2 regions of the Marinilactibacillus sp. 15R genome follow, and region 1 is predicted to be linked to the other one. Evidence: predicted binding sites of a transcription regulator. Region 1 holds the regulator's gene; the other holds the start of a gene.
The links. Region 1 encodes LexA, which represses DNA repair genes until DNA is damaged. Its sites were predicted from a motif close to CNAACANNTGTTNG; they were not measured.

Region 1 (3,432 bases):
TTATATTCCACAAGCAGTTTATTCCATTCTTCTTCAGCCTTTATTCCTTTATCAACAATCTGTTCTTTAAATCTTGCAGCAACTTCTTCAGGAACGAAGAAATCTTCGCCTTCCCATCCATATGCTTTTTTAGCAGCAGTAACACCCTCAGGTCCCAAAGGAGCTCCGTGAACTGTATGAGTTCCTGCATTAGGAGCTCCAAAACCGATAACTGTCTTAACTTCAATTAATGTTGGTTTATCTTTCGTTTCTTTAGCAGCGGTAATTGCTTTATCTATTGCATCGAGATCATTTCCGTCTTCTACTAGAATGTGTTCCCATCCGTATGCTTCAAAACGTTTTCCTACATCTTCAGTAAATGCTTTAGAGGTCGGACCATCTAGTGATATATCGTTAGAATCATACAGCATAATCATTTTACCCAATTTCAAATGACCCGCTAGAGAAGCTGCTTCTTGTGATACCCCTTCCATCAAATCACCATCACCGCACAAAGCGTAAGTATAATGATCGACAACATTAAAGTTTTCTTTATTATAAGTTGCTGCAAGATGTGCTTCAGCCATTGCCATTCCTACAGCATTTGCAACACCTTGTCCCAGAGGGCCAGTAGTAGCTTCTACACCATCAGTTACATGAACTTCAGGGTGTCCTGGTGTGCGACTTTCTAATTGACGGAAATTTTTCAGATCCTCAATACTTACATCATAACCTGATAAGTGCAAGAGGCTGTACAGTAACATAGACCCATGTCCTGCTGACAAAATAAAACGGTCGCGGTCAAACCATTTTGTATTTTTAGGATTAACGTTTAAATGACGAGTCCAGAGGGTATAGGCCATTGGTGCAGCCCCCATCGGTAATCCTGGATGACCTGAGTTTGCCTTTTGAACTCCATCAATACTTAGAGTTCGAATTGTATCTACTGCCATTTGATCAGTTTTATCAAACAAGTATATTCATTCCTTCCTATTGCTAAAATGTTAACGCTCTTAGTCATTGTACTATCTAAATCAGTTTTTTTCAACGCTTTCATAAGCTGTGACTCACTTAAATCATATAAAATCAGTACTTTTTTATGATCTATTGTGAATACCTTTTTCACGCTGGATTTTTTTTAATTTATGTGGTGTAACATCTTTTCCTTCTGGGTCTACTACTTTCATTCCTTCAATATGGTTTTTCATACCAGATCGAAACGCTTTGATATACTTTTCTCTAAGCTCTTTTTGTTCGGTTTTTTCTTCATGAGTCAATCCTTCGACACGATCTTTGCGTACTAATTCGTTTATACGATCTAATTGTTTTTTAGGTAACATGTTTATCCTCCTTTAGAATTTCAAAAAGACTGATGTATATAGTCTTTACAAACAAAGTATAACATTGTTTTAAAATGAATCATAACTTTTTGCAAACATAAAGTATATTATAAATACTCTATGTTCTCAATTCATAATTTTAAAAGGGGCTATTTCGAACATTCGTTTGATTCAATGTTCGGTTTATGATATAATTTTTTTATAGTTTATATCCTTATAAGCTGAGAAATAATCTTGATATATATATTACTTATACATGGCTCTATCTATATAAACTTTGAAAGGACGAGGTGTCACTTTATGACAACTAGAGGCCGTAAAGGTGAAAAGCAAATTGAAATATTGCGTTATATACACGAACAAGTAAATAAACGAGGATATCCACCTACCGTTCGTGAGATTGGTTCGGCTACTGACTTATCTTCCACTTCGACAGTTCATGGTCACTTAGCGAGACTGGAAAAAAATGGCTTTATTTTAAGAGATCCTTCTAAACCAAGAGCAATTGAATTTACAAAAGAAGGGCTGATTAAAATTGGAATCGATGAATTTGAAAATCACATTCCCCTTCTAGGCGTTGTTACAGCTGGAGAACCGATTCTTGCAGTTGAAGAAGCAATTGACTATTTTCCTATTCCAAATGATCTTGAAATTGAAAAAGGAAATTTATTCATGCTGACTATTCGTGGAAATAGTATGATCAACGCAGGTATATTAGATGGAGACCAGGTCATTGTCAAAAAACAAGAAACTGCTCAAAATGGAGATGTAGTAATTGCTATGACAGACGAGGACGAAGCTACCTGTAAAAGATTTTACAAAGAAAATGGGCATATTCGTTTACAACCAGAAAATGATACAATGAATCCAATCATTTTACCTAATGTTTCTATTTTAGGGAAAGTTATTTCTTTATATAGAAGTCACATATATTAAAAATAAAGCCATGTAGTACGTAGATGGTTTCAGATCATCGGGATCCGAACATCTATTGTACTGCATGGTTTTTTAATTTTAAAATCCGTAAGAATCTTCTTGCTGTGACCAGATATCTTTATACGCCTTAGCTAAAATAATCGTATCCTCAACTAGTTTATCTATCCGAAAATGGATATCATCATTTATTATAGTCCCTTTGTCATAATCAGTATCTAATATATAAACATAATTAGGTACGATATTAGCTTTCATGTATCCCAGTATCGGTTTTAATTGCTGTTCTGGAATTAGATAATGTTTATTTGATCCGGCTGTTGTGATAATACTGCAAGTTTTATATTCAAATGCATTTTGAGGTAAAAGATCAAAAAGGTTTTTAAGGGACGCTGGAATTGAAGCCTGGAAAATTGGTGTACCAAAAAAAATAACATCCGCATTCATTAAGGACTGAGTAACATATTTTGTATCTGCAGTATAATCCAGATAATTTCTTCCATCACTGAATTCCAAGGAAAGTTTTTTTAAATCGAGAATGCTGATAGTATTCTCTTCTGAATATTTTTCTTTTAATACATTCATCACCTTATTAGCGGCAATACTCGTTTTTTCTCCAACATTTGATCCTGATACTACGACTATATTCACTAAGATACTCTCCTTTATTTTTTAGTATATTTTTTTATAGCGGGAAGAATTTTTTCTCCGATAATATCTATATTTCTCTTGATGCTCTCCATCGGAACCCCACCAAAGTCTAATTGAGCAATATAGCGCTGATTTCCAAATAATTCATGCTGATATAATATTTTTTCAATAATTGACTCAGGATCTCCGACATTGATAACACTTCTATAGTCTTGACCATGGGCAAAAGCTTGCTTAGGAAACCCTTGACCATTTGTAATCTTCATTCCTTCATTTACATGAGGATAATATTCCTTAAAAGCGTCCATTTTATTATTACTTACATAAAAGAAACCAGCTGTCGCTACTGGCAAAGTATTTATATTAAATCCTGATTCTGCTGCTGTTTCTCTATATAAATCAATTGGCTTTTTAAATTCTGATGCTGGTCCTCCAAGGTGTGCTTGATACATTGGAACTCCAATGCGGCCAGCTTTTTGTGCAGATGTGTAAGATCCGCCAACTGCCCGCCAGATTGGCAAACCTTTTT
Region 2 (3,432 bases), 130 kb from region 1:
CATTTCTTTCGACTCTTAAATTGACTTCCTCAATCAAATCATCAATCTGGCCTTTAATGGGGCGTACCTCGATAATAGGGTCTAATAATCCTGTAGGTCTAATGATTTGTTGTACCACTTGTGAAGCTCGTTCCATTTCATAATCTGCTGGTGTTGCAGAGATATAAGTGATCTGGGGTACTCTTTCTTCAAACTCTTCAAGTCTTAATGGTCTGTTATCCAATGCACTAGGTAGTCTAAATCCATGATCTACCAGTTGCTGTTTTCTTGCGCGGTCTCCATTATACATTCCCCGTATCTGAGGCATAGTGATATGAGATTCGTCTACGATGAATAGTGAATCATCTGGAAAAAAGTCTAAAAGAGTATAAGGAGCTTCTCCAGGTTTTCTACCATCCATATGCCTAGAATAATTCTCAATACCAGAGCAGTATCCCATTTCCATCAGCATTTCAATATCATAATTCGTTCTCTGATCCAGTCTTTGTTCTTCAAGTAATTTATTATCTTCTTTTAGTTCATTTAATCGGCTATTCAACTCTGTTTTTATTGACTCAATTGCTGATCTGGTTTGCTCATCGTTAGAAACAAAGTGAGTAGCCGGAAAAACTGCAACATGTGAAAGATCAGCTTTCACTTCTCCAGTTAAAACATCAACTTCTCTAATTCGGTCGATCTCATCTCCAAAAAACTCTACTCGGATTGCTTCACTTTCTCTTGACGCCAAAAAGATTTCGACAATGTCTCCTCTTGCTCGAAATCTTCCCCTTTGAAAATCTATATCATTTCTTTCAAATTGCATGTCTACTAATCTTCTTAATACTGCATCTCTACTAATTTCCATCCCTGCTCTTAAAGATAAAACATGATCTCTATAGTCCTCAGGATTAACAAGTCCATAAATGCAGGAAACGGAAGCGACTACAATAACGTCTCTTCTTTCAAGTAATGAGCTAGTAGCAGAGTGACGTAATTTATCAATTTCATCATTGATTGAGGCATCTTTTTCAATAAATGTATCAGTTGAAGGAACATATGCTTCTGGCTGATAGTAATCATAGTAACTAACAAAGTATTCTACAGCATTTTCAGGAAAAAATTCTTTAAATTCAGAATACAATTGTCCAGCTAGAGTTTTATTGTGTGCAATAACTAACGTTGGCTTATTTACTTCTTGAATAACATTAGACATTGTAAAAGTTTTTCCGGTCCCGGTAGCGCCTAAAAGAACTTGTTCCTTTTGCCCTTCTTTGATTCCTCTTACAAGGTTCTTGATGGCTTCTGGTTGGTCTCCACTTGGCTGGTACACTGAATTCAATTGAAATTTATTTTCAGACATTGACGTGCTCCTTTCAAAAACTAAACATACATTCGTATATTATCATACCATAAAAGTGCAAAAAAAAGCTCTTCCTTTTGACTTTAGTCAAAAAGGAAGAACTCTTTTTTTATTCTATAAATCCATTATCCTAATTTGCTAGATAAACGTGATTTGTCGCGAGCAGCTTTATTTTTGTGAATCAAGCCTTTTGATGCTGCTTGATCGATAGCTTTAGCAGCTACTTTGTATAATTCAGCTGAATTATCTTGTCCGTTTTCAACGGCAGTTAAATATCTTTTCTTAGCACTACGCATAGCAGATACTTGCCCAACGTTATTTGCATTTTTTTTAACATCTTGACGTTGACGTTTGATAGCCTGTACCATATTTGGCATTTTGAAAACACTCCTTTGTATGAATTTCTTTAAATCCAGTAAACTCATTATAAATAAGTTTTAAAGTACTTATTCTGTGAATTTTTACCTTCTCTATTCAGTTGATTTTCAACATTCTCCATTGTACATGATTACTAAAACATTTGCAATATTACAATCATGAAAGTTTAAGAGTTCTTTTGTAATTTGGGATTCTGATCAGTAAATTTTAATATAAAAAGTTCAACTTGCATTTCAGGATTTACCTGACCGGATTTTATTAGAAAATCAGCATCAATTAATTGGTGGTGTGCTTTTGATAATATTCCTTGTTCAAACATTCTTTCTTTCTGTAATGCAAGCTTGACTCTAAATGGATGAACTTTTAAAATTTTGGCAATATCTGCTTGCTGATAACCTTTTTTCTTTAATATTTTCACTTGTAATAGTAATCGAAATTGTCCTATCATTAAGGCTATTATCTTGATTGGATCTTCTTTCTGTGTTAAAAGATCCTGGTATAGTTCAATAGACTGTTGTGCTTTTTTGTTCAAAACTAAATCATTCAATTCAAAAATATTCTGTTCGAGTGTTTTAGGAACTAACTGCCGAACAGTTGATAACTTAATGTTTCTATCTTCTTGATGAAAAATCATTAGTTTCTCTAATTCTTTCATACTTTTGGATAAATTTCGATCAGTTAAAATCAGTAATTCATCAAGCGCTGCAGGCTCAATAGAGAACTGTTTGATTTTACAACTCTCTTGAACAAATGATTTAATATCTGTTTCATTTACTGGATCCACATTCAGTATCTCAGCCTGTTTTAGAAGTGCTTTAGTCATTTTTTTTCTTTTGTCTAGCTTTTCGTAAGGAGCAAAAAATACTAATATTGTAAATTCCGAAGGATTCAATAAATACTGTTCCAAGTAATCAATATCATGATCAGGACCGTTGGATAATGTTTTTCCTGTCAAAAAATAAGGATTCTGGATAAGAATAAGTCTTTGACTGCCAAAAAATGGAAAAGTTTCTGCTTCTTGAAGTGCTGCATCGATTGTACTTTCTTTCATATCAAATTGACCAAAATTAAAGTCTGATACATCTTCTCCAAGAACTGAATCCATTAAAGCAACTTTTACTTTCTCGCTCAGATATTGTTCTGTACCTACAACCAAATAAATTAAAGAATGTTTTCCTTGTTTTATTTTTTTTAGTTGTTTATCTAATTCACTCATGTAGAACTCCTAACTAATTTCAATTTTCTTTATCTTTAATTTTAGTGATCATATCTTCCAGTATATTATTTGTAAAAGGAACAGGAGTATATTGGTACGATACTGCACCTTGTTGATCCGTACGATAAATTTTTATATTTTTTTCTTTTAATCGTTCTATTATTTTTTGGTTAGGATGTCCATATAAATTGTTTTTACCGCTCGATATCCATCCAATTTCAGGAGTCAATTGTTCGAGAAAAGCTACTTGTGTAGAACTTTTACTTCCATGATGCCCTATTTTTAATACATCCGTTTTCAATTGTGGATAATGCTCCATAAGTATATCTTCTCCAGCTGATTCTAGATCACCAGTAAACAGCCATTTTTTATTACCAATTATCCCATATAATACTAAGGACTCATTATTTTTGCTTTTTTTTAATCCAGGTTCAGGTGGATTAAAGGGATACAAAATATACATATTAGGACCTGCTTTATTCGTTTTAGAATAATCAAC

Region 2: the regulator LexA is predicted to act here: its motif matches at 1,361-1,374, upstream of uvrB (excinuclease ABC subunit UvrB).

Annotation. Positions count from the first base shown of each region.
Region 1 is NZ_CP017761.1:1,794,414-1,797,845, reverse strand. It holds gene tkt (transketolase) at 1-953, opposite strand, end outside; gene BKP56_RS08855 (DUF896 family protein) at 1,077-1,319, opposite strand; gene lexA (transcriptional repressor LexA) at 1,620-2,255, shown strand; gene BKP56_RS08845 (NADPH-dependent FMN reductase) at 2,334-2,903, opposite strand; gene BKP56_RS08840 (LLM class flavin-dependent oxidoreductase) at 2,918-3,432, opposite strand, start outside.
Region 2 is NZ_CP017761.1:1,663,218-1,666,649, reverse strand. It holds gene uvrB (excinuclease ABC subunit UvrB) at 1-1,339, opposite strand, end outside; gene rpsT (30S ribosomal protein S20) at 1,465-1,716, opposite strand; gene holA (DNA polymerase III subunit delta) at 1,884-2,933, opposite strand; gene BKP56_RS08240 (DNA internalization-related competence protein ComEC/Rec2) at 2,953-3,432, opposite strand, start outside.